Regions from separate parts of the Xanthobacter sp. AM11 genome, predicted to be linked through region 1. Evidence: predicted binding sites of a transcription regulator. Region 1 holds the regulator's gene; the other holds the start of a gene.
What was found. The regulator PhoB, encoded in region 1, activates phosphate uptake and scavenging genes when phosphate is short. The targets are predictions, from matches to a motif close to TGTCATNNANCTGTCAT.
Positions count from the first base shown of each region.

Region 2: a site for PhoB is predicted at 2,148-2,164, ahead of pstS (phosphate ABC transporter substrate-binding protein PstS). Genes of this name have one in related genera too.

Region 1 covers NZ_JBLAOA010000001.1:1,343,871-1,348,590, reverse strand. The annotation lists gene ACI7BZ_RS06330 (polyprenyl synthetase family protein) at 10-936, shown strand; gene ACI7BZ_RS06325 (flavin monoamine oxidase family protein) at 980-2,380, shown strand; gene phoB (phosphate regulon transcriptional regulator PhoB) at 2,431-3,132, opposite strand; gene phoU (phosphate signaling complex protein PhoU) at 3,171-3,899, opposite strand; gene pstB (phosphate ABC transporter ATP-binding protein PstB) at 3,919-4,720, opposite strand, start outside.
Region 2 covers NZ_JBLAOA010000001.1:4,524,581-4,529,300, reverse strand. The annotation lists gene pstC (phosphate ABC transporter permease subunit PstC) at 1-565, opposite strand, end outside; gene ACI7BZ_RS20760 (PstS family phosphate ABC transporter substrate-binding protein) at 719-1,720, opposite strand; gene pstS (phosphate ABC transporter substrate-binding protein PstS) at 2,268-3,296, shown strand; gene ACI7BZ_RS20750 (metalloregulator ArsR/SmtB family transcription factor) at 3,344-4,231, shown strand; gene ACI7BZ_RS20745 (ArsJ-associated glyceraldehyde-3-phosphate dehydrogenase) at 4,322-4,720, shown strand, end outside.

The sequences.
Region 1 (4,720 bases):
GGTGCGAAGGTGACGCTTTCCCTGGCTGCCCGTCTCGACGCCGCAGCGACCGCCACTGAGGCCCGCCTCGCCCTCGCCCTCGCCGATGCCCCCCTCCCCGGCGAGCGGCTGCGGCCGGAACGGCTCATGGCCGCCATGCGCCACGGCGCCCTGGGCGGCGGCAAGCGGCTGCGGCCCTTCCTGGTACTGGAGAGCGCGGCGCTGTTTGCCGTCGCCCCCGAGGCCGCGGTGACGGCCGCCGCCGCCGTTGAATGCATCCATTGCTATTCGCTGATCCATGACGACCTGCCGGCCATGGACGATGACGACCTGCGCCGCGGCCGGCCCACCGTGCACAAGGCGTTCGACGAGGCCACCGCCATCCTGGCCGGGGACGGGCTATTGACCCTCGCCTTCGATCTCCTGGCCGGCAGCGATGCCCATGCGGACCCGGCGGCGCGCATCGCCCTGGTGCGGGCCCTGGCCCGCGCGGCGGGCATCGGCGGCATGGTGGGCGGGCAGATGCTGGACCTCGCCGCCGAAGGGCGGTTTTCGGGCGGCGCCCCGCTGGCCCTGGGGGAGGCCGCCATCCGCGACCTGCAGGCCATGAAGACCGGCGCCCTGCTCAGCGTTTCGGTGGAGGCCGGCGCCATCCTCGGCGGCGCGGACGCGCAGGCGCGGGCCGCGCTTTTCGCCTATGGCCGGGCGCTGGGTGCCGCTTTCCAGATCGCCGACGACATCCTCGACGTGGAGGGCACCGCCGAGGAGGTGGGCAAGAAGGTGGGGAAGGACGCCGCGGCGGGCAAGGCGACCCTGGTGTCCCGCCTGGGCCTCGACGCCGCGCGGGCCCTCCTGGCGAGCCTGGTGGACGATGCCGCCGCCGCCCTCACCCCCTTCGGCACGCGCGGCGCCCTGCTGGCGCAGGCGGCCCGGTTCGTGGCGGACCGGCGAAGCTGAACGGCGGCCGGCGGCGCAGGCCCGGTGCAGCACGGGCGGATTCATGGCCCGGACGATTGAGCCGGAGCCGATCCCGCACTACCGTTCCCCCGTGACCGACCCGCGCCATACCCCCCTCACCCGCCGCCGCCTGCTCGCGCGCGGCGCGGCCCTCGCCACCCTGCCCTTCGGCGCCGCCGCTGCGCTGGGGCAGCAGAGCGAGGCCGACGTCATCATCATCGGCGCCGGAACGGCGGGCATCTCCGCGGCGCGGCGGGTGGCGGAGGCCGGGCGCAGCTATGCCCTGCTTGAAGCCTCCGCCCATGTGGGCGGGCGCACGGTCACCGACACCGCGGTGTTTGGCGTTCCATTCGACATGGGCGCCACGCGCCTTTACCTGCCGGCGGCGCGGCCCATGGCGGCGTTCGGGCGGGCCGATGGGCTCGACATTCATCGGGCGCCCCAGGGCGGCAGGCTCTATCAAAGCGGGCGAGAGGCCAGCGACAGCGACTATGAGGACTTCATCGCCACCGTCCGCCGGGCGGAGCGGGCCATCGGCGCCGCCGGGGATGCGGGACGGGACCTGCCCGCCTCCCGGGTGCTGCCGGATCTTGGACCATGGTCGGCGAGCGCGCGCTTCGTGGTGGGTCCGCTCGCCTGCGCCAAGGGGCTCGGCCAGGTGTCCACTGTGGATGCCTCCCGGGCGGAGGAGCGCGACGGCGAGGAGGTGTGCCGGCAGGGCGTGGGAACGCTGGTGACCCGGCTGGCCCGGCCCCTCACCGTCCGGCTGGAGACGGTGGCCCGCTCGGTGGATCTGGGCGGACGGCTGGTGGCGGTGCAGACCAACCGGGGCACCGTGCTGGGCCGGGTGGTCATCCTCGCCGTGCCGCCGAGCCTGCTGGCGGCCGGCAAGCTGCGCGTGCTCCCCGGCCTGCCCCAGCGCTACCGCACGGCCATCGAGAAGATCACCCTCGGCGCCTATGATCACATCGCCTTCCAGCTGCCGCGCAACCCGCTCGGGCTTTCGCCGGACGAAATGATCTATTTCAAGCTGGAGGGAACCAACGCCTATGCCCTGCGGGCGCGCATCGGCGGCGGCGACCTGCATATGCTCGAAGTGGCAGGCGACACGGCGGCAGGCCTTGCCGAAGCGCCGGCCGAGGCGGCAACCGCCTTCCTCAAGGAAGCGCTGACCCGCGAGTTCGGGGCGGACATGGCGGCCCGGATCGGCCGGGTGCACGCCACTCGCTGGACCCGGGAGCCGTTCGCGCTGGGCGCCTTCTCCTGCGCTTTGCCGGGGTTCGGCAACATGCGCCGGGCGTTCACGGAGGTGGTGAGTGGCCGGCTTCTGTTCGCCGGCGAACATGCCCACGAAACCCTCTGGGGAACAGTGGGCGGCGCCTGGGTGGCCGGAGAGCGGGCGGCGCGGCAGGCGCTGGGCATCCTCGCCGGCCGCTCGGGCTGATCGGCCGCGCCGGAGCCCGCCACCGGGCGACGCCGCCCGGGCGCGCCCGCTCAATGGGCGCGGGCGAACATCTCGTTGAAGGAATAGCCGGCACCGCGCACGGTGCGGATGGGATCGGACTGGCGGCCGCGATTGATGGCCTTGCGCAGGCGGCCCACATGCACATCCACGGTGCGCTCGTCGATATAGACGTCCTGGCCCCACACGCCGTCCAGCAGCTGTTCCCGGGAGAAGACGCGGCCAGGGCTCTGCATGAGGAATTCCAGGAGGCGGAATTCGGTGGGACCCAGATGCACCTCGCGGCCGGCGCGGTGCACGCGGTGGGTCTCGCGGTCCAGCTCGATGTCGCCGGCCCGCAGCAGGGTGGCCACATGCTCCGGCTTGGCCCGACGCAGCAGGGCCCGCACCCGGGCGAGCAGCTCGGGCACGGAGAAGGGCTTCACCACATAATCGTCCGCGCCGGTGGCGAGACCGCGCACCCGCTCCGTCTCCTCGCCACGGGCGGTGAGCATGATGACCGGCAGGCGCTCGGTCTCCGGGCGTGTGCGCAGGCGCCGGCACAGCTCGATGCCTGAAAGGCCCGGCAGCATCCAGTCGAGGATCACGAGATCCGGCACGCTTTCGCGCAACCGGGTCTCGGCCTCGTCCCCGCGGCCGACGCTTTCGACGCCGTAGCCTTCCGACTCCAGATTGTAACGGAGCAGAAGGGTGAGCGGCTCCTCATCCTCGACGATCAGAATACGCGCCGGCACAGTCCCTCACCCGCTTTCGCCTGCTGTCCGCCAGGGCCTCAGCCCTGAACGGTACGCCCAGGAAATGCCAGGGTGGTCTCGCTGGAGGCATCCGCCTTGGGGCGGCTCTCCGGCAACACCTGACCCGTGACCATGTAATAGACGATCTCCGCAATGTTGGTCGCGTGGTCGCCGATGCGTTCGATGTTCTTGGCACAGAACAGCAGGTGCGTGCACACGGAGATGTTGCGCGGGTCCTCCATCATGTAGGTGAGGAGCTCGCGGAACAGGGACGTGTACATGGTGTCGATGGCGCCGTCGCGCCCCCACACTTCCAGCGCCTTCGCCTCGTTGCGGGCGGCATAGGCGTCCAGCACTTCCTTCATCTGCTCGAGCACCAGCTCGGCGATATGCTCCACGCCGCGCACCAGCTTGTGGGGGTGGTATTCGCCCTCGATGGCGATGACCCGCTTGCCGACATTCTTGGCGAGGTCGCCGATGCGCTCCAAATCGTTGGCCACGCGGATGGCGGCCACGATCTCGCGCAGGTCGTTGGCCACCGGCTGGCGCTTGGCGATGACGAGGATGGCGCGCTCCTCGATGTCGCGCTGCGCCTGGTCCACGGTGGCGTCCAGAAGGACCACCTTCTGGGCAAGGGCGCCGTCGCGGCGGATGAGGGCGGTCACCGAGTCGCTGACCAGGCGCTCGGCCTGGCCGCCCATTTCGACCACCTTGCGGCCGATTTCCTTCAGCTCCACATCGAAGGACGATACGGTATGCTCCGGCATCTCAGGATCCTTCCAGGGCTCAGCCGAAGCGGCCGGTGATGTAATCGCGGGTCTTGATCTCCTTCGGATTGGTGAAGATCACGTCCGAGGGGGCCACTTCGATCAGCTCGCCCAGATAGAAGAAGGCGGTGATGTCGGCGCAGCGTGCTGCCTGCTGCATGTTGTGGGTCACGATGACGATGGTGAATTCCTGCTTCAGCTCGTCGATCAGGTCTTCGATCTTCGAGGTGGAGATGGGATCGAGGGCCGAGGTGGGCTCGTCCAGCAGGATCACTTCCGGCTTCACCGCGATGGTGCGGGCGATGCACAGGCGCTGCTGCTGGCCGCCGGACATGCCGAGGGCGGAGGTGTGCAGGCGGTCCTTGGTCTCGTCCCAGATGGCGGCCTTGCGCAGGCACCATTCCACCCGCTCGTCCATCTGCGCCTTGGAAAGCCGCTCGTGCAGCTTCACGCCGAAGGCGATGTTGTCATAGATGGTCATGGGGAAGGGGGTGGGCTTCTGAAACACCATGCCGATGCGCGTGCGCACGATGGTGGGGTCCAGCTCCTTGCCGACGATGTTCACGCCGTCGAACAGCACCGCGCCTTCCGCGCGCTGGCCCGGGTAGAGGTCGTACATGCGGTTGAACACGCGCAGCAGCGTGGACTTGCCGCAGCCCGACGGGCCGATCATGGCGGTGACCCGCTTCTCCGGAATATCGAAATTGATGTTCCGGAGCGCGTGGTTGGTGCCGTAATAGAACTGGAGGTTGTCCACCTTGATCTTGGACGGAGCCTGCACCGCATCCGGCTTCGCGGCCACGGACGAGGCGATGTTGAAG
Region 2 (4,720 bases), 3.2 Mb from region 1:
CACCGGGGATCACCACCCGCGTCGCCGTCTGGAGCCGCGTGAAGCCGAGCGCGTAGGCGCCCTCCCTCAGCTCCGCAGGAACGGCGCGCATGGCGTCCTCGCTTACGGAAACGATGTAGGGCAGGATCATGATGCCCATGACGATGCCGGGCACGAGCAGGTTGAAGCTGGCGAGCCCCGGAATGAAGATCTGGAAGATGGGCGTGAGGAACAGGAGCGCGAAATAGCCGAAGGCCACGGTGGGCACGCCGGCGATCAGCTCAAGGAACGGCTTGATGGCCTCGCGCACCTGCGGCCGGGCGAATTCCGACAGGTAGATGGCGAGCACGGTCCCCGCCGGGATGGCCACGAGAAGCGCAATGAGCGAACTCATCAAGGTGCCGGACACCAGGGTCATGATGCCGAAGTGCTTGTCCTGGAACACCGGCGTCCATTGCGTGTCGGTCAGGAAGTCGATGATCGACACCTGGGCGAAGAATTTCACGCTTTCGGACAAGAGAACGTAGACGATGCCCCCCGTCACGAGAACCGATACGGCGGCGCTGAGGAAGAGGACGACCCGCATGGTGCGGTCCACCACCCGGCGGCGGGCCAGGAAGGCCGGAGAGACCGTCAGGCCCCGCTGGCCCGTTCTTGAGACTGGAGATACCGCTGCGACCACGACCAACCCTCACCTAGATGGAGGGAGGCGCCGGAGCGCCTCCCTCTGGATCAGACCTCAGTAGACGAGCTTTTCCTTCAGGAGATCCTCGACCGACACGCCGACCTTGGAGCCGGTGAAGCCGGTGCCGATCTCACGCTTCCTGAAGCGCTCCTGGAACGCCTTCAGGGCCGCCTCGGGAAGCGGCACGTAGCCCACTTCCTTGACCAGTTCGACCGCGTTCTTGGGGTCCTGGTAGAACTCCACGAACTTCGCCACCTCGGGGCGGGTGTCCGCCGACTTCTTGTTCACATAGATGAAGATGGGGCGGGACAGGGGCTGGTACTTGCCGGTGCGGGCGTTCTCCACCGAGGGCTCCACGGCGGGGGCGGCATCGTTGAGCTTGATCTTCACGGCCTTCAGCTTGCCGTGGTTCTCCTCGTAATAGACGAGGCCGAAGAAGCCGAGGGCGTTCTGATCGCCGGCGACGCCCTGCACGAGCACGTTGTCGTCCTCGGAGGCGGTGAAGTCGCCGCGGCTCGAGTGTTCCTTGCCGACGATGGCGGCAGTGAAATAGTCATACGTGCCGGAATCGACGCCCGCGCCGTAGAGCACCAGAGGACGATCAGGGAAGCTGTCGCGCACCTGCTTCCAATTGGTGATCTTGCCCTGGGCCTCAGGCTCCCAGATCTTCTTCAGGTCCGCCACGGTCATTTCGCTCGCCCAGCTGTTGGACGGATGGATGACGACGGTGAGCGCGTCGAGCGCCACGGGCAGCTCGATATATTCGATGCCGGCTTCCTTGCAGGCCTTCTGCTCGCTCGCGGTGATCGGCCGCGAGGCGTTGGAGATGTCGGTCTCGCCGCGGCAGAACTTCTTGAAGCCGCCGCCCGTGCCGCCGATGCCGACAGTCACCTTGATATCCTTGTTCTGCTTCTGGAACTCTTCGGCCATGGCCTCGGTCACGGGAAACACCGTGGACGAGCCGTCGGCCTTGACCAGAGCCTGGGCGGCAGCGCCGTTGAAGGCTGCGCCGGTAGCGAGCAGCGCGAAAGCGCTCGCGAGAGTGATGATCTTCATGAGGTTGCCGTCTCCCTGGACAATGTCGCCAGGGCTCTCGACGCTCGCCTGGCCTTACGGACTCTAAGCAATTTAGACAACAACTTTATGACAGAATCGTATATTTGAATCGAATTGTCATGTTGAGAAGGTTTTAATGTAATTGATTGCCGCTTTTATTCATGTATTTATGACCTATATTTCGGCCACATCGCGCCACAATATGGCTGCACCTGAAATCTATAATCCATCTTGCAAGGCAATAATCCGATACATCGGAGACCTGCGCGACCATTTACTCTTCGTAGTCGGCCCGGATATTCCATAATTAATACAATTTGGCGGCGACACATCCCGATCGAGGGAGGGCGTTTACGCTATTTTAATTCGATAGGTATCGACATAACGATAGCAATACTTGCCGTATCGGAATGCTCAGGAAGGTGCGCGTCATACCAATGTCATGTGATGCATATAGCGATCTGTCCACGCCTATCGACATTTTAGCTTATGGCGGCGATGATCAGAATCTCGCCCCATATCGAAGGGCGACAGGGGGAGGCCAGCCGTGAACCGCATTCTTGCCTTGACTGCCGCAGTTGCACTTGCGGCCCTGACCACACTCTCGCCCGCCGCGCATGCGGCCGAGGTGCGGGGCGCGGGCTCCACCTTTGCCTATCCCATCATCTGGAAGTGGGCTGAAGGCTTTCGCGAGCGCACGGGAACCCTTGTGGGATACCAGTCGGTCGGCTCGTCGGCCGGCGTCAACCGCATCAAGGACGGCGTGGTGGATTTCGGCGCCTCCGACAAGCCGCTGAAGCCGGAAGATCTGGAGAAATACGGCCTCGGCCAGTTCCCCATCGTGTTCGGCGGCGTCGTGCCGGTGTTCAATGTGGAGGGCGTCGGCCCCGGCCAGCTGCGCTTCACCGGCGCGCTTCTCGCCGACATCTATCTTGGCAAGGTCGCGACCTGGTCCGACCCCGCCATCAAGGCCCTCAATCCCGACATCAAGCTGCCCGACGCCAAGATCGTGGTGGTGCACCGTTCCGACGGATCGGGGACCACCTTCAACTGGGTGTCCTACCTCGCCAAGGCGAGCCCGGAATGGAAGCAGCAGGTCGGGGAGGGCAGCGCGGTCGCCTGGCCGACGGGAACGGGCGCTCGGGGCAACGAGGGCGTTGCGACCGAGGTCAAGCGCGTCAAAAACGCCATCGGCTATGTTGAATTCACCTACGTGGTGCAGGCCAAGCTCGCCTATGGCCTGGTGCAGAACCGCGCCGGCAAGTTCATCACGCCGAGCGCGGCGTCGTTTCAGGCCGCGGCCTTGAGCTTCGACTGGACCGCGGCGAAGGATTTCTTCGTGATCATCAACGATTCCGCCGCCGAGGATGCCTATCCCATCGCCGCCACCACCTTCGCCATCATGTACAAGGAGCCCAGGGTCCCGGCCAACAGCAGCGCGGCCTTCGAGTTCTGGCGCTTCGCCCTTGGCGAGGGCGAGAAATATGCGTCCCAGCTGGGCTATGTTCCCCTGCCGCCGGCGCTGGTCCAGCAGGTGAAGGACTATTGGGCGAAGACCTTCAAGGGCGGCTCCTGAGCGCCCGGGCGGAATGTCCGGGGGAAAGATTGCGACAGCGAGGCGAGATGAACGAGACGAAGCTGAACGCAGACGAGGCCACGCGGATCTTCGATGCGCTGTCGCAGGTCACGCGCCTGGAGACCTTCCGGCTTCTGCTGCGCTATGTGCCCTACGGACTGCCGGCCGGCGACATCGCCCGTCTGCTGGCGGTGCCGCACAACACCATGTCCACCCATCTCGCCGTGCTGGAGCGCGCCGGCCTCGTCTCGGCACGGCGGGAAGGCCGCTCCATCCTCTATGCCGTCACCCTCTCGCTCGCCGGTCCGCTCTTCGCCCAGCTGATGGGGGATATGGGCTTTGCCGTGTCGCAGCGGCGCGGCACCGGTGCGCTCGCCTTTCCCCAGCTTCGGCCCGCAGCCGCGAATGATCGCGTCTACAACGTACTGCTGGTCTGCTCGGCCAACTCGGCGCGCTCGCTCATCGCCGAGGCGCTGCTGAACCGCGAGGGGCGCGGCCGCTTTCGGGCCTATTCGGCCGGCAGCCGGCCGAAGCGCAAGCCGCACCCCCTGGCGCTCGATCTGATGGCCGCGCTCGGCTACGACACGGGGCCCCTCGCCTCCAAGAGCTGGGACAGCTTCGCAGGGCCGGACGCGCCACGGATGGATTTCGTCATCACCACCTGCGACGCTGCGGCGGGCGAAATCTGCCCCGCTTTCCCCGGTCATCCGCTCCAGGCCCATTGGGGCCTGCCGGACCCCCTGGCGGTGAAGGGAACCGAGGCGGAGCAGAAGGCGGCCTTCCTTGCCACCTATCGCCGGCTCGCCGGGCGTATCTCCGCCTTCGTCAACCTGCCGTTCGAGCAGCTTGACCTTGCTTCGCTGAAAGAACGCATCGGCGAGATCGGGAAGATGGAAGGTGCAACGGACCTCACGCTTTTCGGGCGGGCCGCGTGAGGTGGGGAGCCGCCGCCGGACCTCCGCGGGCCTGAAGCCATCGCGCCGAGGCCGCCCCCCTTTTCGAAGATCACAAGGAATGACGGTGCCATGAGAGTAGGGATCAACGGCCTCGGCCGCATCGGACGGCTGTCGCTGCGCGCAGCCATGGGGGCGGCGCAGCGCCCGGACAACGACCCGCGCGGCGGCAACCGGCTCGACATCGTGCATCTCAACGAGATCAAGGGTGGTGCCGAAGCCTGCGCCCACCTGCTGGAATTCGACAGCGTGCAGGGCCGCTGGCGCGCGCCCATCTCCCACGATGAGGCGAGCGTGCGCATCGGTGAGAAGGCCATGTCGTTCTCGTCCCATGCCAAGCCGGAAGACATTCCCTGGGGCGACCTCGGGGTGGACGTGGTGCTGGAATCCACCGGCAAGTTCCTCACGCCGCAGGTGCTTGAAGGCCATCTGAAGCGCGGCGCCAAGCGGGTCATCGTCGCAGCCCCGGTG